2 linked regions of the Symmachiella dynata genome follow. The protein of the gene in region 1 binds, or shares a complex with, the protein of each later gene. Links are inferred from orthologs where the notes say so. Each region holds a gene or a part of one and is shown on either strand. Other genes may lie near its edges.

Evidence for each region.
Region 2: the proteins of fliG (region 1) and fliM are in contact, whole or in part, in a crystal structure (PDB 4QRM), measured with the Thermotoga maritima proteins. The link is inferred for Symmachiella dynata from one-to-one orthologs. Residues at the interface, in WP_004082903.1 of Thermotoga maritima: Phe122, Ser125, Glu126, His127, Pro128, Gln129, Thr130, Val133, Glu157, Arg161, Leu164, Leu165, Arg167, Ser169, Glu171, Val172, Glu175, Ile176, Asn179, Lys182; in WP_004081085.1 of Thermotoga maritima: Tyr124, Leu127, Asp128, Ile130, Met131, Gly132, Gly133, Pro134, Glu136, Pro139, Arg141, Thr144, Glu145, Ile146, Glu147, Ser149, Ile150, Lys153.

Annotation. Positions count from the first base shown.
Region 1 is NZ_CP036276.1:127,467-143,120, reverse strand. The notes cover bases 8,647-11,434. They hold fliG (flagellar motor switch protein FliG), read right to left. Parts: upstream 10,645-11,434; coding sequence 9,649-10,644; downstream 8,647-9,648. Other genes in these bases: Mal52_RS00440 (hypothetical protein), read right to left, coding at 10,728-11,434; Mal52_RS00450 (FliH/SctL family protein), read right to left, coding at 8,853-9,569; Mal52_RS00455 (FliI/YscN family ATPase), read right to left, coding at 8,647-8,758. Also shown: Mal52_RS00495 (OmpA/MotB family protein), read right to left, coding at 1-348; Mal52_RS00490 (motility protein A), read right to left, coding at 471-1,253; Mal52_RS00485 (flagellar FlbD family protein), read right to left, coding at 1,389-1,580; Mal52_RS00480 (flagellar hook-basal body complex protein), read right to left, coding at 1,633-3,339; Mal52_RS00475 (flagellar hook assembly protein FlgD), read right to left, coding at 3,673-4,101; Mal52_RS00470 (flagellar hook-length control protein FliK), read right to left, coding at 4,250-6,085; Mal52_RS00465 (hypothetical protein), read right to left, coding at 6,196-6,867; Mal52_RS00460 (flagellar export protein FliJ), read right to left, coding at 6,861-7,316; more of Mal52_RS00455, read right to left, coding at 7,403-8,646; more of Mal52_RS00440, read right to left, coding at 11,435-12,341; flagellar hook-basal body complex protein FliE, read right to left, coding at 12,409-12,741; flagellar basal body rod protein FlgC, read right to left, coding at 12,876-13,283; Mal52_RS00425 (flagellar basal body rod protein FlgB), read right to left, coding at 13,311-13,784; Mal52_RS00420 (sigma-54-dependent transcriptional regulator), read right to left, coding at 13,800-15,329; Mal52_RS00415 (hypothetical protein), read right to left, coding at 15,326-15,654. UniProt on the Bacillus subtilis protein: One of the proteins that forms a switch complex that is proposed to be located at the base of the basal body.
Region 2 is NZ_CP036276.1:5,805,229-5,821,074, reverse strand. Bases 6,560-9,539 are described here. They hold fliM (flagellar motor switch protein FliM), read right to left. Parts: upstream 8,586-9,539; coding sequence 7,533-8,585; downstream 6,560-7,532. Other genes in these bases: Mal52_RS21945 (glutamate-5-semialdehyde dehydrogenase), read right to left, coding at 8,629-9,539; infC (translation initiation factor IF-3), read right to left, coding at 6,696-7,226. Outside these bases: Mal52_RS21990 (hypothetical protein), read left to right, coding at 1-170; Mal52_RS21985 (hypothetical protein), read right to left, coding at 302-1,780; Mal52_RS21980 (hypothetical protein), read right to left, coding at 1,934-2,713; Mal52_RS21975 (NAD(P)-dependent oxidoreductase), read right to left, coding at 3,364-4,281; pheS (phenylalanine--tRNA ligase subunit alpha), read right to left, coding at 4,422-5,426; rplT (50S ribosomal protein L20), read right to left, coding at 5,586-5,948; rpmI (50S ribosomal protein L35), read right to left, coding at 6,170-6,370; more of Mal52_RS21945, read right to left, coding at 9,540-9,912; Mal52_RS21940 (Uma2 family endonuclease), read left to right, coding at 10,260-10,901; Mal52_RS21935 (hypothetical protein), read right to left, coding at 10,953-11,294; Mal52_RS21930 (DNA gyrase inhibitor YacG), read right to left, coding at 11,301-11,522; Mal52_RS21925 (FmdB family zinc ribbon protein), read right to left, coding at 11,680-11,982; Mal52_RS21920 (nucleotide exchange factor GrpE), read right to left, coding at 12,114-12,653; molecular chaperone DnaJ, read right to left, coding at 12,717-13,856; groL (chaperonin GroEL), read right to left, coding at 14,143-15,759. UniProt on the Bacillus subtilis protein: One of the proteins that forms a switch complex that is proposed to be located at the base of the basal body.

The sequences.
Region 1 (15,654 bases):
TGTGACGACGGTCCCTTCGCGAATTCGTTGCACCGGGTCGTATTTGCCCGCAGGACCTCGATTTTTAAGAGCGGATTCGCGCGTGCCCCCTAACGAAAGATTCCCCATCGAACTCAGCTTGCTGAGCACACTGGTCGTTTGGAACGAATCGCCGGGTGATCCCATCATCGCTTGTTCATTACCGAACGCTTCGCTGATGGCGTCCAGAGCAGCCCGCATCTTCCCTTCTTCTTTCATCTCGCTCATCGAGACAAGCATGATGAAGAACGTCAGCAACAGCGACATCATGTCACCGTAGGTCACAACCCATTCGGGAACGCCGGGAGCGGGATCGTCTTGAACAGGCATGGGTCGCGCCTCGGCCGAGATGATTTCCGGTAAAAGAAATGGCGGGGCCAACAATTTGTTGCCCGCTGTGGAGAGCAAATCTTGGATCTAGGAACCCGCTCCATCGGCCCCCATTTGCTCGCTTATGCGGCATCTGCCATTTCATCCGAGCCGCGTTGGTCGGCCGGCAGACAGGTCTTCAGTTTTTGTTCCACCACGCGCGGGTTGTCTCCTTGTTGGATGGAGAGAATTCCACGCACGATGATTTCTCGGATTTCGACTTCGCGTTTACTGTAATAGGCCAACTTGTCGGCCAAGGGCAGGCAAACTAAGTTGGAGACGATGGCTCCATAGAGCGTGGTGATCAAGGCGACCGCCATACCGGGACCGATCGCATCGGGGTCATCCATGTTTCCCAACATGATGATCAAACCCATCAACGTCCCGATCATACCGAATGCCGGTGCGTAACGGCCCAACGTGTCCAACAGCATCTTGCCGGTTTTGTGACGTTCGGCGACTGAATCGACCTCGGTGCGGAGTAATTCCTCCATCAATTCCGAGTCGATGCCGTCGACCGCCATCTGGATGCCCAGCAAAATGAACGGGTCTTCAATCTCCTCCGTTTTTTGCTCCAAAGCCAGGATGCCGTCTTTACGGGCGACCTCAGCCAGCCCGACCAGTTCTGCAATGACCGGACCGGCTTCTAAGGCATTGGGCTGCAGGGTCTTTTTGATGACCCGCGGAAACTTGAGCAGCGCCACCACGGGAAAGGCGATTGCTGTCGCAGCGATCGCGCCCCCCACAACGACGGCGGCCGAGGCGGTATCCCAAAACGCTGAGAACTTCGATCCAGGCGCAACGAACACCGCGATGACCAACAATGCGACTCCGCTCGCCAATCCACCAATTGTTGCTTTGTCCATGAGCCTGTTTTCATCCCTGAACGCCGAGTCGATACTTCCGGTTTCACGGCACCGCGACCGGGTTGTCCGACGGCCCCAAAAATGCCATCCCGAACAGAGACCCGGGCCTCAAAACCAATTCGATCAATTACCGTGTTAGACGATGCCGCCGCGAATCTGACGCGAATACTGGATCGAGCGCTGCACAACCTCATCCATGCTTTCACGCACCACAAAGCGATCATCTGTGGTGAGCGTGATGTACGTATCAGGGCGACTTTCCACAAAACGAATCAATTCGGCATTGAGTACGAATTGGTCGCCGTTGAGTCGCGTCAGTTGAATCATGGCTGCCTACCCTAAGAGAGAGTTATGCCGTTCTCAGCGATCAAGTCGTTGATTAGCGGCCCAACAGTAACAGCTCATCCACGAGCCGATTCGTGGAATCGATAACACGGGCGTTACCGCGATAGTTGGTCGAGGCTACGATCAAATCAACGAGACTTCGTCCGATGTCGGTATTGGACAACTCGATCGCACCGGCGCGAATCGTACCGGCACCGAACGTTCCCGGGGTGCTCACCAGCGGTTCCCCGGAACTGACCCCTTCCCGAAATGTATCGCCACCGTCTTGTAACAGGCCGCCTGGATTGGTGAAACGAGCCAGAACGACCTGCCCCAACGTCCGGATGACACCGTTGTCGAACACACCGTTGATCACCCCTTGTTCGTCGATCACGAAGCTCGTTAATACACCGGGGCTGGAACCATCTTGTGATTTCAGGTTGAGGTTACTTCCCGAGGACGAAATCCCTGAGATCGCCGACATGTCGACCTCAAACACCATCGGACTGACGGCGGCACTCCCGTTCCGATCGATTGAGAATGAGTTGTTGGGTTGGTCGGCGACGTTCCCCACACTATCGAAGACCACCGTACTACTTCCCAAAGCAATATCAACATCGCCGGGGATCCCCGAACTGTTGTTATCGCTTTCTAAAATATAGCGGAACGTCGTGCTACTGGTCGTTTCAGCTTCTTTGTAGGCACTCATCCGCACGGTCAGCGCTTCGCCTAATGAGTCGAAGACAACGAACGTGGTGAACGTGCTTTCTCCATCGGCGGCTTCGCCATTCCGAGGAACATCTAATCCAACAACACCGCCGTTCATGACCATCGAACCCACGGGAACAGAAATGTCGTTGACGGAGCCGCGGTTGCCTTTAGCACGAATCATGCCGCCGCTGAGGTCGACGCCCACGGCAATGCCATCGGCATCGGTGGGCACTCCGTTCGACTGCAGTCCCAGGGTTTGATCGAGAAAGTCCATGTAGTCCTGGACGGTCGTCGTCGCTGTGACCGCTAATGTCTTCGTATCGAGGGTTCGCCCCCCTTTGACTGCGGTCAGCTCCAAATCGGCGGGGATGCCCGTGAACAATTGCGTCGCTGGATCGGACGCTAAGCGGACGTCTGAAAGCAACGTCGCCGTGGACGTGAGCGCCGTTCCGGCGCCATCGATGACCAACGGGGCCGTTTCCAATAATGTCCCATGCGTACCAATTTCACCTTGCGGAGAAAGCGCTCCACTCATCACCACGTTTTCGGTGGCTTCAGCGATACTCAGTTCACCGAGCGGAATTTGCACGCCCTTCAATTCCGTATTGATGATGTTGAAATCGTCATCCACACCATAAGCTTGCACCCGCAGTCCTTGGCTATTGGTCAGCACGTTCTCGCTATTGAGACGAAACGTCCCATTCCGCGTATAGACATTGCCTTCCTGGCTTTCGACGATGAAAAAACCATCGCCTTGAATCGCCAAGTCCGACGGTGTCGTTGTATTCGTGATACTCCCTTGGCTGAAGTCGGGAATAATCGCCGCGACCGTGGCTCCCAAACCAATTTGCTTGGCGTTGGTACCGCCGTTGGTCGCAGTGGGACGCGAACCGAAACTGAGCGTACGGGCCAACTGCGTCGAAAACTGAACCTGAGACGACTTAAACGCGTTGGTCCCCGCGTTGGCGATATTGTTACTTAAAACATCAATCGCGGTTTCGTTCAAAGACAAGCCGTTCAAAGACGTATTCAACGCGGACGTAAGACCCATAATGACCCCCCACGGTCTAGCATGACAATTCGGCTCGACCAATCCAATCATTCGGTCGAGACAGGTGACAATTGTTTTCAGCGCGAAATGTGACTCCGCAGGGCGGAACAATTTCGCACAGTCGTTTTATCGACCGGATATTTTGCAGCCGGTACAATTGTCTGGGCAATGACGGTCCGGGGAACCTGGTAATCTAGGAAGTCCGCTAGCTCCACTTCGTCACAGCGCATCAAGGACTACCGCGCTTCAAAGACTAGCGCGCAGCAAAAACCACCGCGTGCCGAAGGAAAGTTCAGCCGACGGTGGAGTTCGATTCAATTCAGTCAGGAATCGTTATTGGGCGAACAGCGCGTTCACCTGTGTGACGTTCCGCACTGGGATTTCTTGCTCGCCGATTCCGAGATAGGCAGATCCCTCTCGCATAACGACGCGGTCCACAACCCCATCCACGGCGACATTTTGGTCGTTGTCGCCTGTGACGTACGATCCCAAAAACGCGGCACCGTCAGTCAATTGCTGGTTGGAGACGATATCCTTGAGCGTGTCGCCTAGTTCGATACTCGAGGCCAAACTCTGCATGGAGGAGAGCTGGTTGAGCAACTCTTCGTTGCTCGTAGGCTCCGAGGGATCTTGATTCTGAAGTTGCGTTAATAACAACTTCATGAAATCGTCGGCATTCAGTGCTGCAAAACCCGTTTTCTCGGATTCGACAGTCGTGGCCGTCGACGCAGCACTGGTACTTGTGGTTGTATTGACATCCATGATCGGTTCCTTCCGAGAGCCGGCCTTCTATGTCGCCGGCTGACATTCAATAAACAAATGGATCAACCATTTGTGGAACAGCCAATGTAAAACGTTGTGTCTTCGGTTGACGATCTTGCGAGTCGAAGTCCCGGATTCCGCCCGGTCTTTAGATGGTGATATCCAGTTCAAGTATGCCGCGATTTCGTGTGATTCCTTGAGCCGTCGGCGCTGCGGTTTCCGCTATCTCTTCGCCTTCAGCCGCACTGCGATCGTCTTCACCGTAAGTCGTTTGGTCCTGTGGCCCTTGGCCTCGTTCGCCTTGTTCTGTGAATCCCTGTCCCAGAGCGCCCCCTTGGTCATTGGGCGAGTTGTCGGCCAGCATCACCTCAATGCGTTCCACACTCGCCCCGTTTTGGACCAAGGCTTCCTTCAATTGCGGTAAGCTGTCTAAGAGGATTTTCTGGGCCGCCGACGATTGTGCATCAATCCGGGCTGAGACTTTTCCATGTTCCACGGCGACCTCAATACGCAACGCCCCCAGTTCCGGCGGCGTCAGGCGCATGGTGACCTCTTGGCGGTTTTCGGCAGAGGTACGGACTGCGTTGGCGATGCGCATGGCGAAATCAGGTCGCTGAACATCCACAGCCGTCTCCACTGTGGTGGTCGTAGATGTCCCGACAGTTCGTGAGACATCCGACTGCTGCGAACTGGGTGCGGGTCCGCCCAGGACCGATTCCGTCGATTCCTGCCCGGTCGCCGAATCATCAACTGCGACAAGTGGACTTTGTACGCCCGCTGATTCTCCCGTCTTCGTCAACGAATCGGTAGACGACGCTGTGTTGCTCGATTGCTGCTGTGATTGATCGTCGGACAAACCGCTCTGCGATTGCTGACCGTCCATTGAAGTATCCAGCGGTTGTTGCGGCCCGGCTTTGTCGGAAGAGACTGTCTCGGAGGTCTCAGAGTTTTTTGCGGAACTGCCTGCCGTTGTTGTCGGCGGTGAGGCAGGCTGTGGATCGGTCCCCTCGTCCGCAGTTGCCAATCCATTTGTATTTTCAACGACGGATTGTTGCTGCGCGGTTTGAGATGTTTCGGTTGGCTGTTGTGGAGAATTTTTCTGCGCGACTGGCGGTTCATTGGTCTCCGACACATTGTTTGCTGCATTCTGACCAGCCGAGACTTGAGGCTCCGTCGTTGGCGGTGAAACGGGCGCTGGACGACTCTCTGTCGGCGACGAGGAAGCCGTTTCGCTGGCGGGTGTTGTCGTAGCCACTTGGGAGGCTGCTGGATTCTCGATCGCCGGTTGAGCCGCCTCAACCGGTTGCCCGCCCGCCCCGGTCGCATTTGCCGGCTGATTGACCGTTATTGTTTCCTCCGCTGCAGATTCCAGCCCGGTCCCCTCATCCGCTTGTTGATCATTGGTCAACGGCGAGTTGGCGGATCCATTGCCTGTGGCAGCTAAAGCGGTCACCAGACCTTGTGGAGGCGGTTGTACGGTAATCGTGGTTGTTTCAAAAGAGGAAGCGGTCGTTTCGGAATCCACATTCGCGGTTGTGGTTTGCGTCGCCATTAGCGTTGCCACGAATTCTGCCGGCGGCGCACCTTCAGCCGCTTTTGGCGGGTCGGCAGGCTGCTGACCGGCATCCGTCGCCGCTTCGGTCGGTTCAGTCGGTTCGGTTGAAACCTGTTCATCGGCGCTGGTGTTTTGCGCCTCGGCGCGTTTTGAGTCCGCGGGGATCTCTGGGCGCTGCCGCGCTGAATCAGAAGAACGGTCTTCTGCCGACGGCTTCTGTGCCGCGGCTTCGCGCGTCGACGATGGCGCGTCATCGCGAGGTTCGTTCCGCCGGGATTGACGGGTCTCGTCCATCGAACCAGACAGCACATCGCGAAACCCACTCTGCGTGGAATCGCTGCGGTTTGCCGACGTGTCCAGCGACGAAGGTTTTGCCGGTGCCGAAACCGGAAGTGCATCGATCGAAAAGTTAAAATTATCCGAGGACATAACTCTTGTTCCTGTCAGCGGGTCGGTTTCCGATCAACGATTTCGAACGACGCATTCGGTGCACCCGCTCTATCGTCCGTGACGATTTCGCCATGTGCCATTTGTGTTGGCTAGCCGGCCGGGGTGGCTACCTGTGGTTGTCCGTTTTCGGAGTGTTTGTTGATCACGGAACTGGTTGGTTCGCCGCGATAAATCGATTCGTAGATAAGCCGTGCGCGTTGTGCTCGTTCCTGTGCCAGTCCTGTTTTAAATTCCTTGAGTATCTTCGCAATGTTTTCGTCAGGCATACCTCGTAGCAAGATGACGTCTTCCTCAACGGTCAATTCCATCAAACGATCGACGGCAACCTTGGGCGAAGAGGCCAAAAGAATGCCTCGCGCCAGTTCCGTGGCTTCGGCCGTGTTTCGTTCGTTGACCTGCTGCAATTCAGCATTGAACGATTCACGGTCTTTGATCAACGCCTTTTGCTCGGCGGTCACTTCATCGCGAAATTTCATGACGTCGTTTAACAATTGTTTGGCAAGGTTTTCGCGTTTTTCGATGCCCAAAATCGCAGTCACCCGTTTTTCGCTGATCTCATCCAGCGAGAGTTGCCGCGTTTCTTGTTCGTTGTCTTGGACGTCGATACCCAGCAAATCCGAGCCGGTCAGAATGACTTCAATTTCTCGAAACGTCCGCTGATTGAGTTGTCCCCGCGACCAAAGCACCCCTAAACCGACTGCTTCGGTGATGACGGTTGCAATGCAGAAACAGGCGAAGATCACGATGCCGGTTTTTAACATAATGGCACCTCATCTCGATTCGTGGCGGACCAACTGTCCTCGAGTTCGCGTTGAGCGCGCTGTTCTTGGAGTTGCATAAATTCCGCCTGTTGCTTCTCCTTCAGATTCTCCAGAGCTTTGACATCTTGATCTGCTTTGACGAGTGTTTGGCGGCAGATTTCCAGTTGCTCAGCAACGAGGCTTTGTTGATGTTCGATCCCAGCGATTTCCGACGTCAGTTGCCCGGCATAGTACCGTCGCGCCGCTGTGGCATCGATGTTCATGTTGCGTGACGAATTCAGATCGCGCAGTTCCTGCAATTGCCCGAGACGTTGCTGCACAACGCGCTGCATTTGGGCTGCTAACTCCGCGTCGTGGCTGAGGATTGTCGCCAATGCCTGGCGGCATTGGTCCCGTCGTCCTAAACGCATGTTGAGCAATGTTTCGAGTTTGAACTGGAATTTCGGCACGGTCGTGACTTATCTCAAATTGCGTTGGGAGAACTATGTCCTGTTAGTAAATTTGCAGATTGGGTTGAAAACTGAATCTCGTGTCGTCACGCCGAGGCAGCGTGTGTTTCGTCACTTGCAGAACTGTTTTGCAGCAATGATTCACGGACTTGGGACAACTGCAACAATTGCTCGATTGTGCTGTCCAATGCCGCCGATTCGGACATGCCTTGTTGCAAAAACTGTTGAATCGCCTCACGCATTCTCAAACTCACGTCGACCTGTTGGTTCGAACCGGCTTGGTACGCTCCAATCGAGATGAGGTCCTCAGATTCCCGGTAGGCGGCTAACAGTTGTTTCAAGCCATCGGAGGCAGCGCGATGTTGGTCGGTCGTCACGTCGGGCATTGACCGACTAATACTGGCCAAAACGTCGATCGCTGGCCAATGCGCCTGATGCGCCAGCTTTCGAGATAGCATGATGTGTCCGTCAAGGATGCCGCGTACTGTATCTGAGATCGGCTCATTGGCATCGTCAGCTTCAACCAAGACGGTGTAAAAACCGGTAATGCTCCCCCGATCGTTACGTCCGCTACGCTCCAGCAGTCGCGGCAGCAGGGCAAAAACACTCGGTGGATAACCCCGCGTTGCCGGGGGTTCGCCGGCCGCTAAACCAATTTCTCGTTGGGCCAGCGCAAAACGCGTCACGCTGTCCATCATCAGCAGGACGTCTTTTCCTTGATCTCGAAAGTGTTCCGCAACCGCCGTTCCGACAAACGCCGCCCGCAAGCGTTGCAGCGCCGGCGCATCACTGGTCGCCACGATCACTACACTGCGGGCGAGTCCTTCGGGTCCCAAATCCTTCTCAATGAATTCCCGGACTTCACGTCCCCGTTCGCCCACCAGGACGACCACGTTCACGTCCGCTGTACTATTTCGGGCCATTTGTCCCATCAACACACTTTTGCCGACACCACTGCCGGCAAAGATTCCCAACCGTTGTCCTTTGCCGGCGGTCAATAATCCATCGATCACCCGCACGCCGGTTCCCAAAGGGGTATCGATGCGCGGCCGCTTTAAGGGAGAGGTTGCCTCGGCGTGAATCGGCGCACGATGCGGCAAGGCGGCCGGGACACCGGAGTCAATGAACCGCCCCCGACCGTCGAGCACGCGTCCCAGCAATTGGTCGCCGACGCGAATGCCGGGAACGCTCTGCACCATGGTGACGCGATTGCCGCGGCGGATGCCGGTCAGTTCGTCGTACGGCAACAACAAGGTATGCTCGCCTTGAAAACCGATCACCTCGACCTCGACGCTGCGGCCACTTTCGGTGGCGATTTTACAGACCGATCCCAGCGGAGCCGGAAAGTCGCTGACAGCGACGGTCAACCCGACGATCTTCGTCACACTGCCGGACAGTCCGACCGGCAAGATGCGTTGAATTTGTTCTTCCAGTGCAAGCATGATGGTGGCTTTTCAAGTGGCGAGTGGTCGGTGGCCAGTGGCCGGAAAAATATTCCCCTCTGCTGTCGGAGAGGGCGCGTTCAACCTGGGTTGTTTAGACGCTATCGTCTAACAGCTCTTGAGCGATGCGGGCGAGTTTGGTTTCGAGGCGTGCATCGACTTGGCCATGTTTGGTATCCACCACACAGCCTCCCGTGGTGACGTGCGGATCAGCGACAATTTCGGCCGTTCCTGCGGTGGAAACGGTCGCCACCAATTCGTCGCACCAGTCGCCCAGGTGGTCCGCGTCGTCAGGATTCAAACGAAGTTTGATTTGCGGATTACCAGCCGCTAGTTCCAGCGCTTCGCGGATCGTCTCTTGCACGAGTTCTGGACGCTGCTGCAATTCCGCATGCAGTAGTTTTTCGGCGATCGCCACACTGAGTTGAATGGCCGTGTTCTGCCAAGTGGTCAACCAACGGTTGCGTTCAGTGTTGAGCGCATCTACGGCCGCTTGTATTGCGGGTAAGGCTGCGTTTAATCGTGCGGTCGACAGTTCGTCCGCTTTATCGGCGATCGCCTTTTGCTGGTCTTTGAGCCCTTCTTCATGCCCGGCGGCAAGTCCCTGCGCGTGCCCTTGCTCCTGAGCCTCGGCACGCAATTGTTCGGCTTCGGCCCGCGCGTCGAGCAAAATTTGTTTTGCCTGTGCGCTAATCTGTTCAATGTACTGATCACATCGTTGGCGCAAGTCTTCGTAATTGAACGCGACCTTTGAGCCAATGTTGCGCGCGTCGTGGGCTTTGAGAAGCCGAGAGGGTTGTGTGGCCGGCATGGGGTTGAGGTGTCTTTGTTAATAGGATTGAACTGGAAAACAGAAAGTTTGCCGCGTCTGGTCGGCAGTCGCAAAGCCCTTACGTGATCAATTGTTCCGCTTCGTTTCCAGTGGCAACGGTAATTTCGCCGCTGTCTTCCAAACGGCGGACTGTGTCGACAATCTGTTGTTGCATAGCCTCGACATCGCTGAGTTTGACGGGGCCTAAGTAGTCCATTTCTTCTTGCAGCATCGCAGCGGCGCGTTGCGACAAGTTGCCCATAATTTTCGCTTTGAGGTCTTCCGAAGCGCCTTTGAGCGCCAATGCCCATTGGCTGTTGTCCACTTCCTTGAGCAGCGATTGCACGGATTTGTCGTCGAGCTTGAGAATGTCGTCAAACACAAACATCAGTCGTTTGATCTCGTCGACCAAATCGGGATTGTCCTGTTCGAGATTTTCGAGGATGCCTTTGTTCGTCATGCGATCCGTAACGTTGAGAATTTGTGCAACCGACCCGACTCCGCCTGCTTTTTCCATCGATTGGCTAAACATCGTTCGCATCCGGGCGTGCAAGCTGCTTTCCACGTCGCGAATCACCTCCGGGCTGGTTTGTTCCATCGTGGCAACACGGCGAACGACGTCCAACTGCTTATCCGAAGGCAGCCGCCCCAACACTTCGGCAGCCAAGCCCGACGGCAAGTGCGACATGATCAGCGCAATCGTCTGGGGATGTTCTTCGATAATGAAGGTGATCACATTCTCCGCCGAGACTTTATGCATAAAACCAAACGGCACCGAACTCATGGATTGCCGCAAGGAATCAATAATTTCCGCCGCCTCGTCCTTTCCCATTGACTGTTCGAGTAAAGCATAGGCGTGTTCAATCCCGCCGGATTCAATATGCCGACGCGCTCGTCCTTGCAAATAGAACTCCTCCAGAACCGCTTCTTGTTCTTCTTGGGTGACGTCGTCTAATCGTGCAATTTCCAACGCAACCTGTTCGATCGCATCCTTATTGAGTTGGCTGAGAATCTCGGCGGACATGGTCCGGTCCAAACTCAACAACAAGACGGCCGACTTACGCACTCGTTTCATTTGGGATTCGTTCGTAGGGTGCATAGCGATTTCGATGTCGATTTAGAATAAAAGAGGCGACAAATGCAGGTTCCGTTTATGGATTAGCTGGAGAGCCATTTGTTCAACACGGCTGCCGCCATCTCGGGATTGTCTTTGACAAGAAGTTGCACATCGTCCCGCCGCGAGGGGGGCAGGACTTCGACTTCGCGAACCGGTTCTTCTGGTTCGTCCGGTTTGGGAGGATTCAAAATGGCGTCAATATCCGGTTCCGGCGCGGATGGCACGGCTTTCATGCTGCGATTGAGCATAAACAACGCCGCTAACGCGAATAGGCCCAAGCCAACACTGCGGCCGTAGGCGTTGACCATCCCGCCTGCGGTATCCATGATTCCTGGTCCTTCCACCACCTCAGGAGACGCCCACGGCGCACGGATCACAGTGACCAACGATGTCGGGTCTTCGCTGGGGGGAGCGGTCACCAACTTGGAGACCAATTCCGTCACCCGCGGTTTAATCTTGGTTTCTTCAGCCGTGACCTTGGCCTGATACGCCGCCTTGTCTTCCTCCGAAGCCTCGGGGCCCGGGGCAAGGACACCTTCGTCTGCCAGGCGCTCTCGATAATAGCTTTCGGGAATGGTAATCGTGGCGGTCGAGGAGACTGGTCGTAGACCTTGAATCACACCGTACGATTCTTTGCCACCGGTGATGCTGTTCTTCTGGGATTCATCGAGTTGAAATTCCCGCTCCTGCGCCGGTTTGGCCGTGGCACGGACTTCGAGTGGCGTATTGCCCACGACGCCCGGTTGGTCACTGCGTTTGTTTTCGCGAGAATTTTCAGTCTTGGATAACGTCGTCTGTTCGATCACGATCGGCTTGGCGTCATAGGAAACGGTCCGCTCCGTCGTGGCTTCTTCTTTTTCTAGTTTGACGGCAACCGTCACCACCACACCGCGAATGAAACTCAGCGCGCTGAGAATTTTTTCCTGCAGCAACGTTTCTTCTTCGTTGCGGCGTTGGAAATACATATCGTTGGAATCGATGTCCTGGGGATTGTAGGCGCGATTCGTGCCCAAGTTGATCACAGAAACGCTGTCGGGACTAATCCCGACCGTACCAGCAACCAAGACCTGCATCGATTTGCGTTCGTGCGGCATCAATTCACGGTCCCCCGCCATCCGCACCGAGACGATTCCAGTACGGGGTTTACTCTGACCGAAATATCGTTGGCGTTCCTTCGGCGGCCAATTCACCGTGGCCTCCTGGACACCATCCATGTTGAGAATTTGTTGGCGGACCTGTTTCTTGCGGCCCTCTTCGGTTTTTTCTTTGCGTGCATCTCCCGACGACCAAGGGCTTTCATCCTGCAACACGTTGATGACAATGTCCGAGATTTCCGGCGGAAGTCCGCCCTGCCCTGCGAGTGCTTTGGAAAATTCCGCTTCGCGCCCCTTGGGGACGACGATATCGATGCCCTCCAGATCCCAGCCCGACAAACCGGTAGAAACCATTGCTCTGTGCACCGTTTGCAGCTCATGCGGCTTCAGAGCGATCCCGGGAAATAACGGGACGTGATCCGATCCCGAGCCTTTGTAGGAATAGACCAGCGGCGCCGCGATCAGCAGCGCCACGATCATCGTGTACGTTCCCTTTTGGCTGGGGCTAAAGGACTGCCACAGATCGCCGATCTGTTTGAATATGTTTTGAATGCCGTCCATGGCGTTTATTGAAGTTTTCTAGGTGAAGTGAAGAGCGTGTGAGAACAACAGCGGTTTTTTTCAGCGGTTAAAACCGCATGTCCTTGATTTCGTTGTAGGCGTCGACCATCTTGTTGCGAATCTGAATCATCGTACGAAACGCGAGTTCCGCTTTTTTCATAGCCATCATGGCATGGACTTGAGTGTCCTCATCACTGACGAGCGACGATTCAATGGCCGCATAGGCTTGCTTTTCCTGCATGCCAACCTGGTTGATGGAATTCAATAAGGCTTCTTGAAAATTGACCTGCGGCGCGTCCGCTCCGGCTGCGCCGCCGACAGCGCCCCCAATGGGCGCGTGCGGCATTTTCGGCATGGCCGGAAACAAGTTCGATTGAAATCCACCAATGGAACCGGGCATCGTCTGTTTCGATAAAAGGGGGGAAAGGGGAAGTTGTGTGCCACTGGCTTGGCCAGTGTTTTGTCAGTCGTTCTGGCAGTCGGTTGTTGCACTGGCCAAGCCAGTGGAACCCCAGTGCACTTGGTGTCAAAGCACTAAGCCAGGATCTCCAGCGATTTGTTGAACATGGTTTTGGACATTTCCACAGCCGATATATTCGCTTCGTACGCGCGGCTGGCGGCGATGGCATTGACGAATTCGGTCACGATATCAAATGCGGGATACGCCACCATTCCGGTTTCCTTGTTCGCATCGGGATGGCCGGGATCGTAGACCAAGCGCGGTGGCGATTCGTCCAATTTGACTTCATACGAGACCGGTACGCCGCGGGTCATCCCGTCACTTTGTGATGTGTCGGCACTGAAGTTGACATACCGCCGCTGATACGACCCGCCATCCGGTTCGCGCGTCGTGTTCACGTTGGCGATATTGCCCGCAATGGTATTCATCCACTGCCGCTGGGCAGTCAAGCCGCTGGTGCTGATGTCGAGTGTTTTGAACATGGTTCTGCCGTTAAGAAAAAATAAGTGTTAGACCCGTTCGGAAATCACTTGCTGTAACAAGGCCATTTGAGCATTGATGAATTCGATCGCGTAACTTTGCAGCATCCCGTTTTTAGTCATCTCCATCGCTTCTTCTTCGATGCTGCGATTATTGCCGTCTTGAAAAGTCAAGTTGTAGGGTGGGGCTTGGACCGCCTCGAAAACTTCCGGTGTGAACAAGTCCGCAATATCGGGTTGTGTTGCTTGGCTGTCGCCCGGAAACCCCGGAGAAGGAAACGGAGGCATCGGGTATTGGCTTTGGGATTGTTTGGGTTGGCTTCGCAGTTCAATTGCTTCCCGCAGCAGAGATTGGAACTTCTTAACGTCCAAATCCCGCATGCGGTAATCGTCGGTGTTGATGTTGGCCATATTGCCGGCCAAGATTTCTTGGCGGCGTTCGGTGAACGAGGCGACCTGTTCCAGTAACGGAACTGTGGTGGACTGCAATATTGAATTGATCATGACATGAACCTTTCGTTACGCAGCTCGTTTGAACGGTTGATTGGAGCCGGGGCCGCCGCGCGGCGGATAGCCGTAATCGCGCAGTTTTCCAGAGAGCGTTCGCAGACCGATCTGCAACGCTTGTGCAGTTTTTTCGCGGTTGCCGGCAAAACGCGCGAATGTTGATTCGATGAGTTTGCGTTCCATTTCCTTCAGCGACATGCCGGTTTCGGACGAGTTGTGGTCTTGCGTCGGGGCGGCCAACCAGGGACGAATCAGTTCCGGGGTCAATTTAGGACCGCAGTCGATGGCACACCCTCGCTCGATCAGATTTTCCAACTCCTGAACATTCCCCGGCCAGGCATAGTTGGCCAGAATATCCATGGTGGCCGCCGGAATACGTTTGGCCGGTTTCCCCTGTTTGAGAGCGATGTTGCGGAGAAAATGTTCTGTGAGTGCTGCGATGTCGTCGCGATGGTTCTTTAGTGCGGGTGTGGGGAGGATCCGTGATGCGATTTCCTTGAGTAGGTCCTCACGGAATAGTCCCTGCCGCGCTTGATGACTCAGGTCGTAGCGGGTTGTGGTGATGATGTGCGTGTCCAGCGGACGGTATTCGGTTGCTCCCAAACGGCGAAACCGCCGCTCGCGCAACACCTGTGCAAAGTCGGCTTGAATCATGAACGCCATTTCGTCGATGTTTTGCACAACCAACGTGCCGCCGGCCGCTAAGTCCAGCCGTCCCGGTCGCGGTTCACCACCTCGAAACGAATCGACTGCCGTGTCGCCGAACAGTTCCCGCTCCAAGTGTGCGGCGGTCAAGATTGAACAATCCAGCGTGATGAAGGGACGATGGGCTCGTGATCCCAAATCATGCAAAACGCGAGCCACCAATTGCTTGCCGGTGCCCGGTTCTCCCTGAACCAACACGGGCGCGTCCCCATCGGCACAGCGCAGAGTTCGTAAACGCAATTCGCTAATCGCCGCACTATTTCCGACGATGTCATGTGTTCCTCGTTGTGCAAGTTGTCGCGTAAGGCGGGTGTTCTCCGCAATCATTTCAGCATGCGCCAATACTTGCTGTATGATGCTGCAGAGCATTTCCGGATTCACGGGTGGGGCGATCACCACACAGGGCTGCGATTGCATCTTGTCAATCATTGCAAACGGAGCGGCAGTGTGAGCGATGACAATGTGCGGGGTCGGCTGCGAACTTGTCACCAGTGCGGTGATTGCCGCGACCGCCGATTCGCCATCTTCGTGCACATTGTAAATCACCAAATCAAATTGCTGGCTGCGCAACAACAGTTCGGCATCGGCGGGCGAATGGACGGCTGTTGCCCGTCCGCCGAATTCGACAAGCCCATCCACCACGGCGGTACGGCTGTCAAGCTGATCGCCCACCACGAGCGCGTGCGCGGTGAGTGTCTGTTCCTGACGGACGTCAGCCCCGTAGATTTTTAACGGAGAGGCATTCAGGTTGTGGTCGTTTCGATGGTCCATGGGTTGATTCAATGCAGCTGATTTGAAACGGCGACTGGAATCGTGTGTGGAAATAATGTTGGTCATTGTCCGATGTCCAAACGGCGGTGTGTCGCGGGTGCCAGGCTATCGCGATAGGCTTCGCTCACGCGGCCACCTTGGTCGAGGTTTTTTAAATCCTGTTGTGTGGCTGCGCGACGTTGTTCAATGCGGTCGGTACTGGCTTGTTCTTGTCGGACGAGTTCCGCGAGGTCGGACTCCGTGCCGGTGAGTAAATCCTCACATTGTTGGCGTGTTTCACTGTCGAGTTCATCGCGTTGCATCTTCCACAAAGCTTGAATCCGCGGCCGATGCTTGGCGTACTCTTCCATTTGGTTCAAAACTTTTTGTTTCTTACCCAAGACGACCAACA
Region 2 (15,846 bases), 5.7 Mb from region 1 along the record:
CGGATGACCAACAACTGCAAGAGTATCGCCGCCGCACTCAACAGAAAGCGGCCGATCCGTCGGGCGAAAGCGTCTCCTTAGCCGCAGATGAAGATCTTGCGACGGAAGGAGATTTTCAACGACTACTTGTCGTACGAATCGCCAACATGAAGCCCGCCGTCATGCATTAGATGGGCGGTGTTGAGAGCTGGGATCTCGTGCTACTGGGATGCCATTCAGCCGCAGGTCGAAAAAAGCCTCACGCAAAGCCGCCAAGCTCGCAAAGTAGTATGCTGTGTTGAACGGTCCACTGTAGCGGATCCTACTGTGACTTCATCCGCCATCGCTGCCAGATCCGCCAACCGTACCACATCCCACCAACGCCGCAAAACGCGGCCACTCCAAACGCTGGTGCCCCGACTCCCCATAGTCCGGCAGCAGCGAATGCTGCCGCGACGACAAAGAAGATCAGGGCACATGCGATTGCCTTTTTCTGTGACGGTTGTTCCGGTTCTCTTCGGAGAGCTTCCCATTCCTTACGGCGAATTTCCCGTTGGGAATACGTTAGCCAGTTCTCTTGGATTTCTGCCGGGAACATGTTACGGATGAAATCTATGATCTCATCTTGCTCAAATTGTTGATAGCCATCAACGTTTATTTGGATTTCACCCGTAACCCCCGAAATAAAGACATTCCGCGCCGCACGTACGCCCCATTGGACTCGGCTCACATCGTCGCTACGTATCGATTCTCGACCGATGCAACCTTGCTGGACAATTCCCGTTTTGGAAAGATACAGTCGTGCGCGAACGCTTGAGATTATCACAAAAATCCCACCTGCGACGGCCCCGCCCCAAATGAATGCCATAGAGATTAATGCGCCAATCGATCCAGGCTCGGAATCGAGCATCTCAAAAATTGCACTTACTGTTGAGAAGATTCCTATGACGCTGCAGAGAACGACGATTAATAGACCTTTGAAGATATAACTTTGATCACTGCGAAAGGTCCGAGTGTCTTCCTGAACTGTGATGTCCTCATCGCCCTGAGACTTCATTATGGATTTCGGGCCATCGATCACAGGAAAAACTCGCATCAACAACAATTGGCCTACCGTCCCACAGAGGAAGCCTACCAATAGCGAGAAGACTGTTTGCTGACCGAATGCGTACAAGCTGGACAGAATCGCGGTGGCAAAAAACAACAGCGCAGCTGCGGCAGTCGTGATGCGAATGAGATATTGCGGCGAGCGGTTACGCTGCGGTTCACTACGGCAAAATATGTCCCACCCTTGTTGGATCTCCGCAGGAAACTGGCGGCGGACGTAGGCGATGATTTCTTTACCATCCCGAATCGGGTATTCGTAGAAATTGATCGTGAGCGTTGCCGTAGCCGTTTGGAGCCGAATCCTTCTTTTACCGCTTTCGTTCCAAATCAGTCTCAAAACATCAACGTTTTGAATCGACGATGTCTTTCCAGTCCAAGCTCGTTTCGCGATGCTATCCGGAGAAAGAATCAGGCGATCACGGAAATACGAGAGAACCTGAAACAGACCGATCGCAATACTACAGCTCCAAAAAATAGCTGAAAATAAGCGGAGACCACCCGCATCAGAATCGGGGATTGTGGTCCCCACAAAAGCCACGTAATAACAGGCGATCGCTATGGCGCCGCAATAAATGGTTTGGCAAATGCCGAACCATAGATGTTGCCGGTCAATCCGATAACAGCGTGTCGTGGTTGCATCTCCGTCGCGCTCGGAAACCACTTGGGGGTACCTCCGCTTTTTATTGCCTGTCACATTATGTGACTCCTACTAGGCAAGGCAAAAAAACGAAATAAATGCTGCGAAAAATCACAAAAGTGGTTCGCACAGCCCACCGGATTCCTACCGTTTTCGCCAATCCGCCGCAACGTTGTGCGCGGGTCTCCTGACCCCGCACTTGAGGTAAGCTTACGAATCTTCGACCAAAAAGTCCAAGGTTGCGTTGGGCTCAAAATGAAAAGCCAATCGATCTCCAATGTGGGAGAGTGGCCGCCAAGCTGGAGTCCCGGGACCTTCGAGATAGAATTCGATTATTGAGTTCTCGTAAGTAGCGACCGGTGCAAGTACTGCGGACGAGTTAAAGTTGTCGTCCAAAAATCGCCTCAGGCAGTCGATTTCGTCGATGAGGTTGCCATCTTTTACCGCTAGAATCGCCTCATGCAGCAGGCGTGGCCGCCGTGGATTTTTCCCGAGAACATGCAAGGGAGCCAACCACTGGGTTAGCCAAACGGCTTCGCCTGCAGTGATCGGCTTTATCGCATCCAAGCCAGGGAGAGCCGACGTTGCTGTATTGCATTCCGTGTAGACACAAGAAGGGATCAATGGAATCCCGTGCGTCGCAACATACGGTGGTGGCGAAAACTCCTCGGGTTCTCCGAAGCCTTTCGACGCGTCGTTCCACGCGTCAAACATTTGGCTAAAAGCGGGGAAGAACGCAACGAAGTCGCCGAACCGTCGAATGCAAATCCATCCACCTGCCGCGCATCCCGTGTTCCCACATTCCGCACAGACAATGACTTGCGTCGGATCAGCATGGAACTGCACATAGTCCAGTGCGTTAACCAGACAGGTGACCCCGGCATAGACCGCCTGCGTACTAAACCGTTCCCCGCTCGATGAAGTGAAATCTAACTCAACGTCTCGAATGTTAAGTTTGTCGACAATCCACCATTGAGGCGTCGGTTGCATCGGATTAGAGCCTTGACCGCATGGTTACCGTTTCCGCCACAACGTTGTGCGCGGGTCTCCTGACCCCGCACTTAACCGGACCGTAGGTCTCCCGTCACATGACAATGCGTTTCAACATCCGGACAAGCAGGTCTGCCATGCGCTCTTTAAATACCACTACCGTATACGACCTCGCCACGCATTCAAATGGGGAAGGGCGAAACCAACAGACATTACGTTGTAGGTCTCGCCAATGGTCTGGGGTGTAATAAGCCTCATAGGGTCCGGCTGTACACACAGCTGACCCTACTTTTGCGGTGGGGTGCCAGTTAGCCGCAGGACAAAAAAGCCTCACGCAAAGCCGCCAAGTTCGCAAAGAAATTTGCGACGTCGATGCGCTTAGGCATCAGCTTGCGTAAATCGCGTCCAACTGACGGAAACAATTCTCTCACAGAAACGGCATCCCCGCCACGCCGCCATCGATCATGAATGAGATGATCCCCGTATCGCCTTTGCGATCTTGGCGGCTTTGCGTGAGTATTATTCCATCGCTCGGAAGTTGTGCGCGGGTCTCCTGACCCCGCACTTAACCGGACCGTAGGTCTCCCGTCACATGACAATGCGTTTCAACATCCGGACAAGCAGGTCTGCCATGCGCTCTTCAAATACCACTACCGCTTTCGCCAATCCACTCCCGACATCTCAGCCAGCGCCAGTTGCAACGCATGCGTGCCGTCGCGGCCGTGGCCGGTGGCTTGGACGGAGAGATATAGCTGGTGCGCCAGCGCCAAGCCGGGGAGGCACAGGCCCATCCGTTTGGCTTCGGCCAGGGCGATGCCCATGTCTTTGATGAAGTGCTCGACGAAGAAACCGGGGTCAAAGTTGTTGTCCATGATGCGTGGGCCGAGATTCGACAGCGACCAACTTCCCGCTGCACCCGTCGCCACCGATTGCAAAACCGTTGGCAAATCCAAGCCCGCTTTGTGACCATACAGCAACGCTTCGCAGACGCCGATCATGCCGCTGGCGATCAGCGTTTGATTGACCATTTTCGTGTGCTGCCCGGCGCCGGCGGGGCCTTGATGCACGATCGTTTTGCCCATTGCTTCCCAACAGGGATTCAGCGCTTCGACGACTTCTTTGTCGCCGCCGATCATGATCGACAACCGCGCCTCTTTCGCACCCACGTCGCCACCCGAGACCGGGGCATCAACGCTGTGCACGCCTTTCGCTTGCGCGGCTTCGGCGATTTCAATGGCTAGCGACGGTTCGCTGGTGGTCATATCCACCAGCACGTTGCCCGCCTTTGAACCGGCCAGTGCGCCGTCTTCGCCCAACATCACTTCCCGCACATCGCTGGGAAAACCAACAATCGTGAAGATCACATCCGAGGCTTCGGCAACTGCTTTGGGCGAATCGGCCCAGACAGCCCCTTTGGCAATCAGCGCGTCGGCTTTGCTTTTCGTGCGAGTATAAACGGTGGCTGCGAAGCCGGCGTCGATCAGGTGCCCGACCATACTTTGGCCCATTACACCGGTGCCGATCCAACCCACTTTTGTCGTGCCGGGAGCAATTGTTGGTACACTCATCGTTGGTATCTCCTTTGAACCGACTTGTAGTTAAACCCGCTCGCTAAGTTTCTGTAGGGCAGGCTCCCGCCTGCCGCGAATGATGACGGCAGGCGGGAGCCTGCCCTACTTTATGTTCAACGTTCGACGGTCACAACTTGTTAAAACTGCTGCAGGAATTGCACGTCGTTGGTGTAAAACTCGCGGATGTCGGGGATGTTGTGCCGTCGCATGCAGAACCGTTCCACACCCATACCGAATGCGAAGCCGGAGTATTTCTCAGGATCGTAGCCGACTGAACGCAGGACATTCGGATCGACCATCCCCGCGCCGCCAATCTCCAACCAATCATCGCCCCAGCTCATGTCGACTTCCACCGAGGGTTCGGTGAAGGGAAAGAACGAGGGCCGAAAGCGGACATGCACGTCATGCCCCAAGTAAGTTTGCGCGAACAACCGCAACACGGTTTTCAGTTCGGCCATCGTCACCGATTCGCCGATCATCAAGCCTTCCATTTGATGGAACATGCAGGAGTGCGTGCGATCCATCGTGTCGGGGCGGTAGACGCGGCCCAACGAAATAATACGAATCGGCGGCTCGGTCTGTTCCATCACGCGAATCTGCACGGTCGATGTTTGACTGCGCAATAACAACGGCCCGCCGGCCGCGGTCTCTGCCGTTGCTAGATAGAAATTCTCCAGCGGGTCCCGAGCCGGATGGTCGTCGGGGATGTTGAGTGCTTCGAAGTTGTGGTGTTCGTCCTCGATCTCAGGACCGGAGGCGACGGTGAATCCCATCCGCCCCATGATCTCTTTGAATTCATCAATCGTCTGCGTCAGGGGATGCCGGTTCCCCAATCGCGGCACCGCACCGGGCAGGGTGATGTCGAGCCCTGCGGCAGTCGTTTTCGGGGCTGAGAGCTGTTTCTTGTATTCATCGTAACAGGCGGTCACTGCTGTTTTGACTTCATTGAACAGCTTGCCTAGGGCAGGGCGGTGTTCCGGGTCTGCCTTACCTAATAACGATTGCAAATCGCGGAGCCGGCCCTTTTTGGCGCCAAGAAACTCAACCCGAATTTTTTCCAAGACTTCAGGAGAAGTCGCTGCTTCAATGGCAGCTTTTGCCTCCTGAGCGTACTCGTCGAATTTCTGCTTGACGGATTCCATCAGAGGTTTGGCCGTTTTGATGAAGGTTTACGGAAATCGGAGGGAGATATCATGGGACCGAAATAAATCGATCCCCGCGCGTCTTTGCAGGCGGCGGGGACCGAGGAATTGCGTGTTCGGCAAATGAGCATGATGACCAGCAAGTAGCCGGCAGCCGGTTTAAGCGGCAGCAGCGACTTGAGCCTGTGCCAGTTCGACCAGTTCGTCGAAAATCTGCGGCTCGTGGATGGCCAACTCGCTGAGCGATTTGCGGTTCAGGGCAATCTCGGCTTTGAGCAAGCCGTTGATAAACCGGGAATAGCTCATGCCCCGACTGCGGCAAGCGGCGGTGATCCGCGTGATCCACAGTCTGCGCATATCACGTTTCCGCACGCGGCGATCGCGATACGCAAATGCCCGTGAGCGGACGAGGGTTTCCTTGACCGTACGGGTCAAGTTTTTACGGCCCCCGAAATTACCGCGGGCCTCTTTGAATAACCGTTTTTTGGCACGCCGACGAGCGGCGCCTTTGCGAACTCTCATGACTCTAAACTACCTGTTGTCTAAATTGTGCAGCGATGTGGCTCGAGCGGATTTCCGGGAGTGCGTCCCGGCCCATAGATCTTCTGTATTGCCCAGCATGAATTGCCCAGGGGAAATTCCCCCCGCAAAATTGTTCTGCAAAGGCGAAGCGAGCCTTGGCGCCTTGTCCACCAAGGTGGCCCGCCTTCAATCCAATACGGCAATTCTGAACACGTGCGTCGTTAACTGCTTGGCCGCAAAGCGGCTTGGATCAGCTTCGCCTCGGCGCCGACGAGCACACCATCCTGGCGCAAATCGCTTTTACGCTTCGAGGTCTTTTTCCCTAAGATATGTCCACGAAAAGCCTTGCGATGCTTGGCTTTCCCTGTAGCAGTCACTTTGAACCGCTTCTTAATTCCCTTGTGTGTCTTCTGCTTGGGCATGATCCCGCCGCCAGAGTCTATGAAAAATTGGTTTGAATATCTTCAGAAGTCGCGGATTATAGCGGACTTCCGTTTCGGAAAGCCAGCCTGCGCGTGCAAAAAAACGTCTGCCGCTCGAGGAATCTCTAGCTGGACCCCGAAAATCACCCCGCAATGATCCATCTGATCGGCACAGATGCCTGATCAACCGTTGGATTTCACCGCTGAGTCGCCGAAAACCGTAGAATCTGTTTCAAAACCCGGTTGCGGATGTTCCAGGAACTTGCTGATCAGTCAACAGGACACGCCAGAGGGTTTTGAAACGATTTCTTGTCTCCCACCGAGGTTAGGACGCCCGCGGAGCCAAGATTGCGCTCATCTGGTTCCGACCTTCCATGCTAGGAAATTTTTCAACTTTCGCGATGTCGTCCAAGTTTTCGATGATGCTATTCAGGATCTCCATGCCCCGATCCTTGTGCGCCAATTCTCGGCCGCGAAAAATGATGTTCACCTTGACCTTATCACGTCCCTGCAAAAACGTGCGTGCACGTTTGACCTTGAAGTCGATGTCGTGGTCGCCCGTTTTGGGGCGGACCCGAATTTCCTTCAGTTGGACGTGATGCTGCTTGGAGTTTTTGGCCAGCCGTTTCTTCTGTTCGTACTTAAACTTCCCGTAATCCATAATGCGGCACACGGGAGGACGTTCGTTCGGAGCAACCTCTACAAGATCCAGGCCTTCGTCATACGCAACTTGCTGTGCGTCGGCTGTGGGGATGATTCCCAGCATTTCCCCCGTATGACTCACAACCCGCACTGGTGTAATGCGGATTTGATCGTTGAGTCGATGACTTGTGTCGATAGTTTGTGTCCTTTTCAGTTTGAACTAGGCAACTCATGGTAAAAAATACGTCTGAACTTTTATTGCGCCGCAGCGCCTAGATATGCGTCTACGACACTTCTCGAATTGTCAGGTGTCACAGCCCGATATGCGGGCCATAACGATCTATTCGTCAAACCCGCACCGTTCTTAGCAACCTGACAAGCAAGAACGATTGTACTACTCTGGGGATATTTTGACCCCTAAACCTCACTCCGTCAAGGACTTGCCCACGACATCTTACGCCTTGCCGGAGAAAAATATCTGTGCAGGACACCTCCCAGAAGCCCCGCTGTTGGCTAAATGTCATGTCGCTGCTTGCGCCTGCGGTGGTTTTGTTGCTGCGATACTCTTCAGTTTTTCCTCGACAACATCCTCAGGCGCACGGATCGCTTTTCCAATCTGTACGGCGGTATACCCTTTGTAGGAGCCGGGTTGCGCGTAAAACTTTGGCACGCCCTCAATGTCGACCTGCAAAGGTTCCGATTTTTCTGTGCCGGTGGGAATCACATCCCCGACAGCCATATTCAGCAGGTCACTGTTGGTTAAGTGTGTCTCTGCCAATCGAACCACCAGTTTGACCTTTGCATGATTAACCCCCGTTTCAAGGTTCATCGACTGCCGCGCATCGGCCTGTTTTTGTGTGTAGGTGGACCAGGCGTTGGACGAAAATTTGCCGGCCAACGGTTCGATGGTATTAAACGGGATGCACAAATTCATGATGCCCCGCATTTCCCCCATCGTAATTTCAAAGCTGATCAACACGATGACTTCGTTGGGCGGCACGATCTGCACCAGTTGCGGATTGCTCTCGACCTGACTGATTTTGGGGTCCAATTGACAAATCCGTGCCCAAGCATTTTTTAAGGCTTCGATGGCCAAGTTGGTGATGCGGCTGGCCAGTCGCACTTCGATTTCTGTGAGCGGCCGTCCCGGCAATTTCTGTGTCGATTCCCGTCCACCCCCCAAGAGTCGATCGATGATCGGAAACACAATGGACGGGTTCAGATCAAGAATGATATGCCCTTCCAACGGTTCGGCAGTCAGCAAATTAAAGCAGGACGGGTTTTCTAAACTGTATACGAATTCGCTGTAGGTCAATTGGTCGACGCTGATCAGTTTGACTTCCACAATCGTCCGCAGCATCCCGCTCAGCGCAGCCCCGAATTCCCGGCCAAAACCTTCGTGCAGCGCTTGGAACCCCCGCATCTGCTCTTTGCTGACGCGTTCGGGGCGTTTGAAGTCATAGATGCTGACTTGGGAATTCGGATCATCCGCGCGCTTTTGACGGACCTGCACACCCGGATCCAGCGCTGATAACAGCGATTCCACTTCTGATTGGCTGAGTACGTCTGCCATCCTTGGCCTCCACCCATTGCCGTCTACCGATTCGAGGAGTACCTTACTCTCGAATCTGTCCCGCGCCTTGCACGAGGTATTTGTAACTGGTCAATTCCCGCAAACCGCACGGCCCGCGAGCATGAAATTTATCGGTGCTGATGCCAATCTCGGCTCCCAAACCGAATTGACCTCCATCGTTGAATCGCGTGCTGGCATTCACAATCACCGCCGCCGAATCAACTGCCGCGCAAAAACGCCGCGACGCCGCTAAGTCGTTGGTGACGATCGCCTCGGTATGCCGCGAACTGAACTCTTCGATATGATCGATAGCTGCCTGCAAGTCATCGACCACCTTGATGGAAATAATCAGGTCTAAAAACTCATCAGCAAAATCCTCGCGTGTCGCCGGGACCGCACCCGGCATGAGCGGTAACGAACGTTCGCAACACCGCATCTCGACACCTTGCTCGGCGAACTTTGCCGCCATTTTCGGCAGAAACGTCTCCGCCACCTCGCGATGTACGAGCAGGCTTTCGGCCGCATTGCAGACACCGGGGCGATGGCATTTGCTGTTGATCACGATTCGCAGCGCCGCATCCAAATCCGCTGCCGTGTCCACATAGACGTGGCAATTTCCGTCGTAGTGTTTAATGACCGGCATTGTCGCTTCAGCGGCGACCCGTTCGATCAATGCTTTGCCGCCCCGTGGAATCGTCACGGAGATCTTGTCACTCTGCCGCAAAAAATGCCCCACCGCGTCTCGATCGGTTGTTTCCACGAGTTGCACAGCCTGCTCCGGCAACCCAACATCGCTGAGCGCTTCTTGCAGAATGGCATAAAAAGCCTGGTTGCTGTGAAAGGCCTCTTTGCCTCCCCGCAGAATGACCGCATTGCCGCTTTTGACGCACAGCGCGGCCGCATCGACTGTGACATTGGGCCGCGATTCGTAGATGAAAAAGACCACTCCCAACGGAACGCGGACTTTGAGAACCTCCAACCCGTTGGGGCGGATGTTGCTGTCGATGACCTCTCCCACCGGATTGGGCAACGCAACGACTTCCTCAAGCGCTGTGGCAATTCCTTCCAATCGCTCGGGGGTGAGCCGCAATCGGTCAACGGCTGCCGCATTCAGTCCGTACTCCGGTGCCTGGGCAATATCCTGTTCGTTGGCGGCCAAAATCTCGTCGCCACGCGCACGAATCAACTCCGCCGACCGGCGCAGCCAATCATCCTTTTGCCCCCCGCTCGCCAGCGCCAGACCCCGCGCAGCTTGTTGCGCACGTTCAGCGACTTCGCGCGTGTACGATTTTAAGTCCGGTATTGTTGCTGTTGTCGCTACATTCACCGCTGTTTCCACCCGTGTTCCGCTTGTCTTAAAACGTCTGTTTTGAGATCAGCCTGCGCAGAGACCTTCCACGCGTGCATTGATCAGCACTTTCTGGCCTAGCAAAATTGACCTCGATTGCTTCATCAGTGAGTATCGAGAAACTCCGACTTTCTGTCAACGCGGCTTAGTGCCTGCCTAGCCGCTGCGCAGGCACAATATTCCGTCCCAATAGACACTGAAATGGCTGTACGGGTTCCCTCACTGTGTATCGGGGCGGTCCTCATTTGGACTTGTTCCGGAGCCAATCGCAGCGGATAATTGGTGAAGTAAACCAAGAAATGCTGTTTTTTCGAGAACAAGCCCCCATGTCTCACGCAGTCGACTCCATAGCCGCCGACTGGACCGCGGTTGACTTAGCGGCACGCTACGGTGCAATGCCGCTATCTCGTATCCGCCTCCCACACGACTCCGACCCAGCCACCGAGGAGGACGTGGTCGACATTCATGACCGCGAAAATCGTCTGTATGAGCTGGTCGACGGCGTTTTGTTGGAGAAAACCATGGGAACCTATGAGTCGTATATTGCGATGTTGCTTGGCCAGTTCCTCGGCGATTTCATTCGACAAAATAATCTCGGGATTCTATTGGGGGCAGACGGCATCTTACGGCTCGCGCCCGGTTTAGTCCGGATTCCTGATGTCTCCTTCATTGCTCGGCATAAACTTCCCGACGGCAAAGTCCCACGCACGCCTGTGGCGACTTTGGTGCCTGATTTGGCGATCGAAGTCATCAGCAAAGGCAACACGGCCGAGGAGATGCAGGAGAAACTCCGCGATTATTTCGAGGTCGGAGTCCGTCTTGTGTGGTACGTCGACCATTTGCGGAAACAGGTTCGCGTTTACACAGCGGTCGATCAGGAACAAATTGTCGGCATCGAGGAAAGTCTCGACGGCGGCGATGTGCTCCCCGGATTCACATTGCCCGTTGCCAGCATCTATGCCGAATGAAATATTCAGCTGCAGTGTGATCTCAAAAGTCACCGAGTCATGCTGCGGGACTTAGAGACCCGGGAGTGGATATTCCGGCACGCTGAGTCCTAAGCGGCCCACTTCCTTCAAGCGTTGCCAGCCGCGCGTGACCAACTCTTCTTCGCGGCGGCGGGATTCGTCATCCATGTGACATTTGCTGAAATCGCCCTCAACCGTGACCGGCGGGAATTTGTCGTCGACAATGAACTGCGATAGTACGGGATTGCAGTGGAGATGACGCTCGGGTTCGCGATGCAGTGCTGCGATTTCTACGCGGCCGATCACATAGCGCAAATACAGATCGCTGTCCGTGATACCCGGAACGGCTTGGCCGCAGACTTCGCACAAGTACCCTTGATCGCATTTGGCCATAGCAAGTTAACCGTCCGCCTCATCGAATTCGTCAAACTCTTCGGCGAGTTTCTCGACAATGTCCGGCCGGTCATCCAAGGATTCTTCAATGGCGTATCGGCCATCCGTCCAACGGAAAAAATCGATCTGTTGGCAACGTCGGCTGCAAAATGGCAATGTCTTGGACTCAGCTGCTTCGACGGCGGAGACAGCTTTATCGCAGATCGGACAAGTCATGAGTTGAATCATCGCACGGATTTCCCGGATTCAAAAACGGTGCATACTGCCAAAACGGCTCCCCGCCAAAATTGTCGCCTCAACACTCGTGCGGCGTCAAGCGCGATTTTCGAAACGGGGGGCGACGAGCAATTTCCGGGGGCAACACCGGTTACGACTCCGGCCGACTTTAATCGCTCGACTTGCTGCTTCCAGACGAACTCGCCTTTGTGTCGGACGTGCTTGGCTTGGATTCGGTCTTTTTCGCCGCTGCGGTCTTATCCGCACTGGCGGCCTTCTTGTACGATTCGCTGCGGTAGTCCGTTTCGTAGAAACCCGATCCACGGAAAATGATTCCGCCGCCCGAACCGATCATCCGCTCCGCTTTTAATTTGCCGCACTCGGGGCATTTGCGGATCGGTTTTTGCTTCATCGAATGGAACACTTCCCACTGATGGTCGCAGCTTTTACAAACGTAGTCGTACGTCGGCATCGCAGTTCCTTTGTCGAGACGTAAAACCTCTTAGCGAGGAAAATGGCCAGCGGTCGGAGCAAACCAGTCCCGGACTACTTGAAAAATGATAGCGGAAAGAGCAACCCACATCCTCCGCGCGAAAACCTCTTTTATTCCACAGCTTTGGAGACAATCACTTTGCTGGGTCGCACCAAGCGGTCGTGCAGGGTGTAGCCTTGCTCGAGCTCCTGAATGACCGTCATCGGGGGATGATCGGCGGAGGGGACTTGTTGCATCGCTTCGTGCTGTTCGGAATTGAACGGCTTGTTGACAGCATCGATCGCAATGACTTGATGCTTGTTCAAAGCATCTTGGAATTGCTTCGCCACCAATTCGACGCCTTCAATCAGTTGATCCAGATTGTGCGTCTGTCCTGCTGCGTCAATCGCCCGCTGGAGGTTATCGAGCGCAGGCAAAATGTCGCGCGACAGTCCGAGCGATTCGTATTTGCGCGCCTCTTCCAATTCGCGACGCATCCGCTTGCGCACGTTTTCGCATTCCGCTTCAGCCCGCCGCCAGCGGTCTAGGTTTGTGTCCCGTTCGGCGATCGCTGCGGCCAACTGCTCTTCGAGCGTTGGTTCTTGATCGTCAGATGCCGCTGCCTCGGCCGCTGTGTTGTCGGGATTTTCGTTGGGTGTTTCGTCTGCCACGAGATTTCTTCCTTACCGATCATCGTCCAGGGAAAGGACCGCCGATTCACGGGGCGATCAATTCTAGGTTTCTTCGTCTTCGCCTGTGAAGTAGTCCTTGAGTGTCTCAAAAAATGACTTGCGATGTGGGCTGACGTGAGCCTCTTCCAACTCCGCCAGCTCGCGGAGCAACTCTTCTTGTCGTTCCGTGAGTTTTTTGGGAACGTCCACTTGGACTTCGACCAACAAGTCTCCCGTCCCTCGTCCATGCGGGTCGGGCATGCCTAAACCCCGCAACCGAAATTCGGTGCCCGTTTGCGTGCCGGCTGGGACTTTCAGGTCGTGCCGGCCGGTCAGAATGGGGACTTCAATTTCAGCGCCCAGCGCCGCTTGTGTATAGGTAATCGGGACCAGACAAGTCAGCGTGTTGCCGTCGCGTTGGAACAACGAATGTTCCTTCACGTGAATGTCCACATACAAATCGCCTCGCGGACCTCCGAGCGCTCCCGGTTCACCTTCGCCCCGCAGACAAAGCTGCATGTCGTTATCGACCCCTGGAGGAACCTTGACCTCCAGTTGCGCCGTTTTTGATTCGCGTCCAGATCCGCCACATTCCTCACATTTATCCCGCACCACGACACCATCGCCGCTGCAGGCGGGACAAGTCGTCTGAATGCGGAAAAAACCTTGCGACTGCACGACCTGCCCGCGACCATCACAATAGTCGCAGGGCTGGGCGATGGAACCGGCTTTGGCGCCGGAGCCGCCGCAAGTCTCACAGTTTTCGTGGCGGCGGACTTCCAATTCTCGGGTGCAACCACGTGCCGCTTCGAGCAACGTGACGGTGATGCCCGTTCTCAGGCTGCGACCGCGCGAGGGACGTCGTCCGGCTCCCGGTTGGCCTGTTCGTGACCCACCGAAAATCCCACCCAGCATGTCACCAAAGGAATCGAAGATGTCATTGATGTCGGTGAAGCCAGCACCGCCCCCCAAGCCTTGCACGCCGGCATGACCGTAGCGATCGTACCGTGCTCGCTTTTGCTCATCCCCCAAGATTTCGAATGCTTCGGCAGCATCCTTGAAGCGTTGTTCGGCCTCTCCATCCCCCGGATTTCTATCGGGATGATTGGCCAACGCCTCCTTGCGGTAGGCTTTTTTTATTTCATCGCCATCGGCTCCCTTTGCCACGCCGAGGACTTCGTAATAGTCGCGTTTCGTTGCCATCACCGCCATGGTTTCACTACAAACTGGAATGACCGCCGTCGCAAGCGATCGATTTTTTCAAGAAGAATGATTCACACTGAGTCGCAATTGTTGATACCCGAAACCAAACTCGCACACACTGCGCCAGCTATGCTCCGCTTGAGCCCTTCTCGAAGTCGAAGCTCGAAGAATCTGCTATTTTTTGTATCGTATTCAGATTCTAGGTTTTGCAATCGCTGATTCACAAAACGGGCCACCGCAAGGGTGGCCCGTCCGGATTTTATGAAAACTCAAAGTGCGCGACTTGTTAGCGGATACTACCTTCAACCGCCTTCTTGTCGCCCCCTTCGAGGTCGTCAGTCCGTGTGACCAAGACTTCGGTCGTCAGCATCAAGCCGGCGATCGATGTCGAGTTCTGGACGGCACTGCGGACCACTTTGGTCGGATCAATGATGCCCGCCTTGAACATGTCGACATATTCACCTGCCTGGGCATTGTAGCCGATGTTCTCGCCTTTTTGGCGGACTTCGTCGGCGATCACCGCGCCATCTTCGCCGCAGTTTTCAGCGATCTGGCGAATCGGAGCCTCAAGTGCTTTGGCCACAATGGCGACGCCGATCTTTTCGTCCCCTTTGGCTTTGACGCTTTTGGCTGCTTCGATCGCCCGCAAGTAAGCGACACCACCGCCGGGAAGAATGCCTTCTTCGACAGCCGCCCGTGTGGCGTGCAGGGCATCTTCCATGCGTGCCTTGGTCTGTTTCATCTCCGATTCGGTAGCGGCTCCGACGGAGATAATTGCCACGCCGCCGGTCAACTTGGCCAGACGTTCTTGGAATTTCTCGCGATCGTATTCGCTATCGGTATTTTCGATTTGAGTGCGGATTTGTTGCACGCGGGTTTTGATCGCTTCGGAGTCTCCGCCACCTTCGATCAAGGTTGTGGAATCTTTGTCGATTTCAACCTTTTTGCAACGGCCAAGTTGATTCAACTCGACCGATTCCAAGGTGATGCCCAACTCTTCGGAGATCAGCGTGCCACCGGTCAAAACGGCCATGTCGGCCAACATGGCTTTGCGGCGATCACCAAAACCGGGGGCTTTGACGGCTGCCACATTCAACACGCCACGCAGGCGGTTGACGACCAGTGCGGTCAACGCTTCGCCGTCAACGTCTTCAGCGACGATCAACAACGGCTTGCTGGATTGTGAAATTTTCTCCAACAGCGGCACGAGTTCCCGCAGGTTCGAGATTTTCTTCTCGAACAGCAAGATATAACAATCTTCCAATTCCACTTTCATGGTTTCGGGATCGTTGACGAAGTAGGGGGAGATGTAACCCTTATCGAATTGCATCCCCTCAGCCAGCGTCAGTGTGGTTTCGTTGCCTTTGCCTTCTTCGACAGTAATCACACCGTCGCGTCCGACTTGCTCCATCGCGTCGGCAATCAAGTCACCCACCGGACGGTCGTTGTTGGCCGAGATACAGCCGACTTGGGCGATCTCTTCTTTACTGGAGACCGGCTTCGACGTTTCGGCGAAATAGGCCAAAACGGCATCGGCCGCTTTTTCAATACCGCGGCGAACGACCATGGGATTTGCTCCCATCGTAATGCTTCGCAGTCCCGCTTCGAACACGGCACGCGCCATAACGGTCGCGGTGGTCGTGCCATCGCCGGCGATGTCGCTGGTTTTGGTGGCGACTTCATTGACCAACTTGGCGCCCATGTTTTCAAACGGGTCGTCCAGTTCGATTTCTTTACTAACGGTCACGCCATCTTTGGTCACGACGGGATTGCCGAAGCTTTTGTCGATCACGACGTTCCGGCCAGTCGGTCCCATGGTGACGGCGACGGTGTCCGCCAGCGTCCGTACTCCGCGCTGCAACTTGAGTTGCGCGCGGTCATCAAAAAGTAATTGTTTCGCCACGCTATCTCACTCCTCGTCGGGGGTGTTTGTAATCTTGCAAATGACCGGATCGATCAGTATCGGATCGATCAGTAATCGACGTGCAGC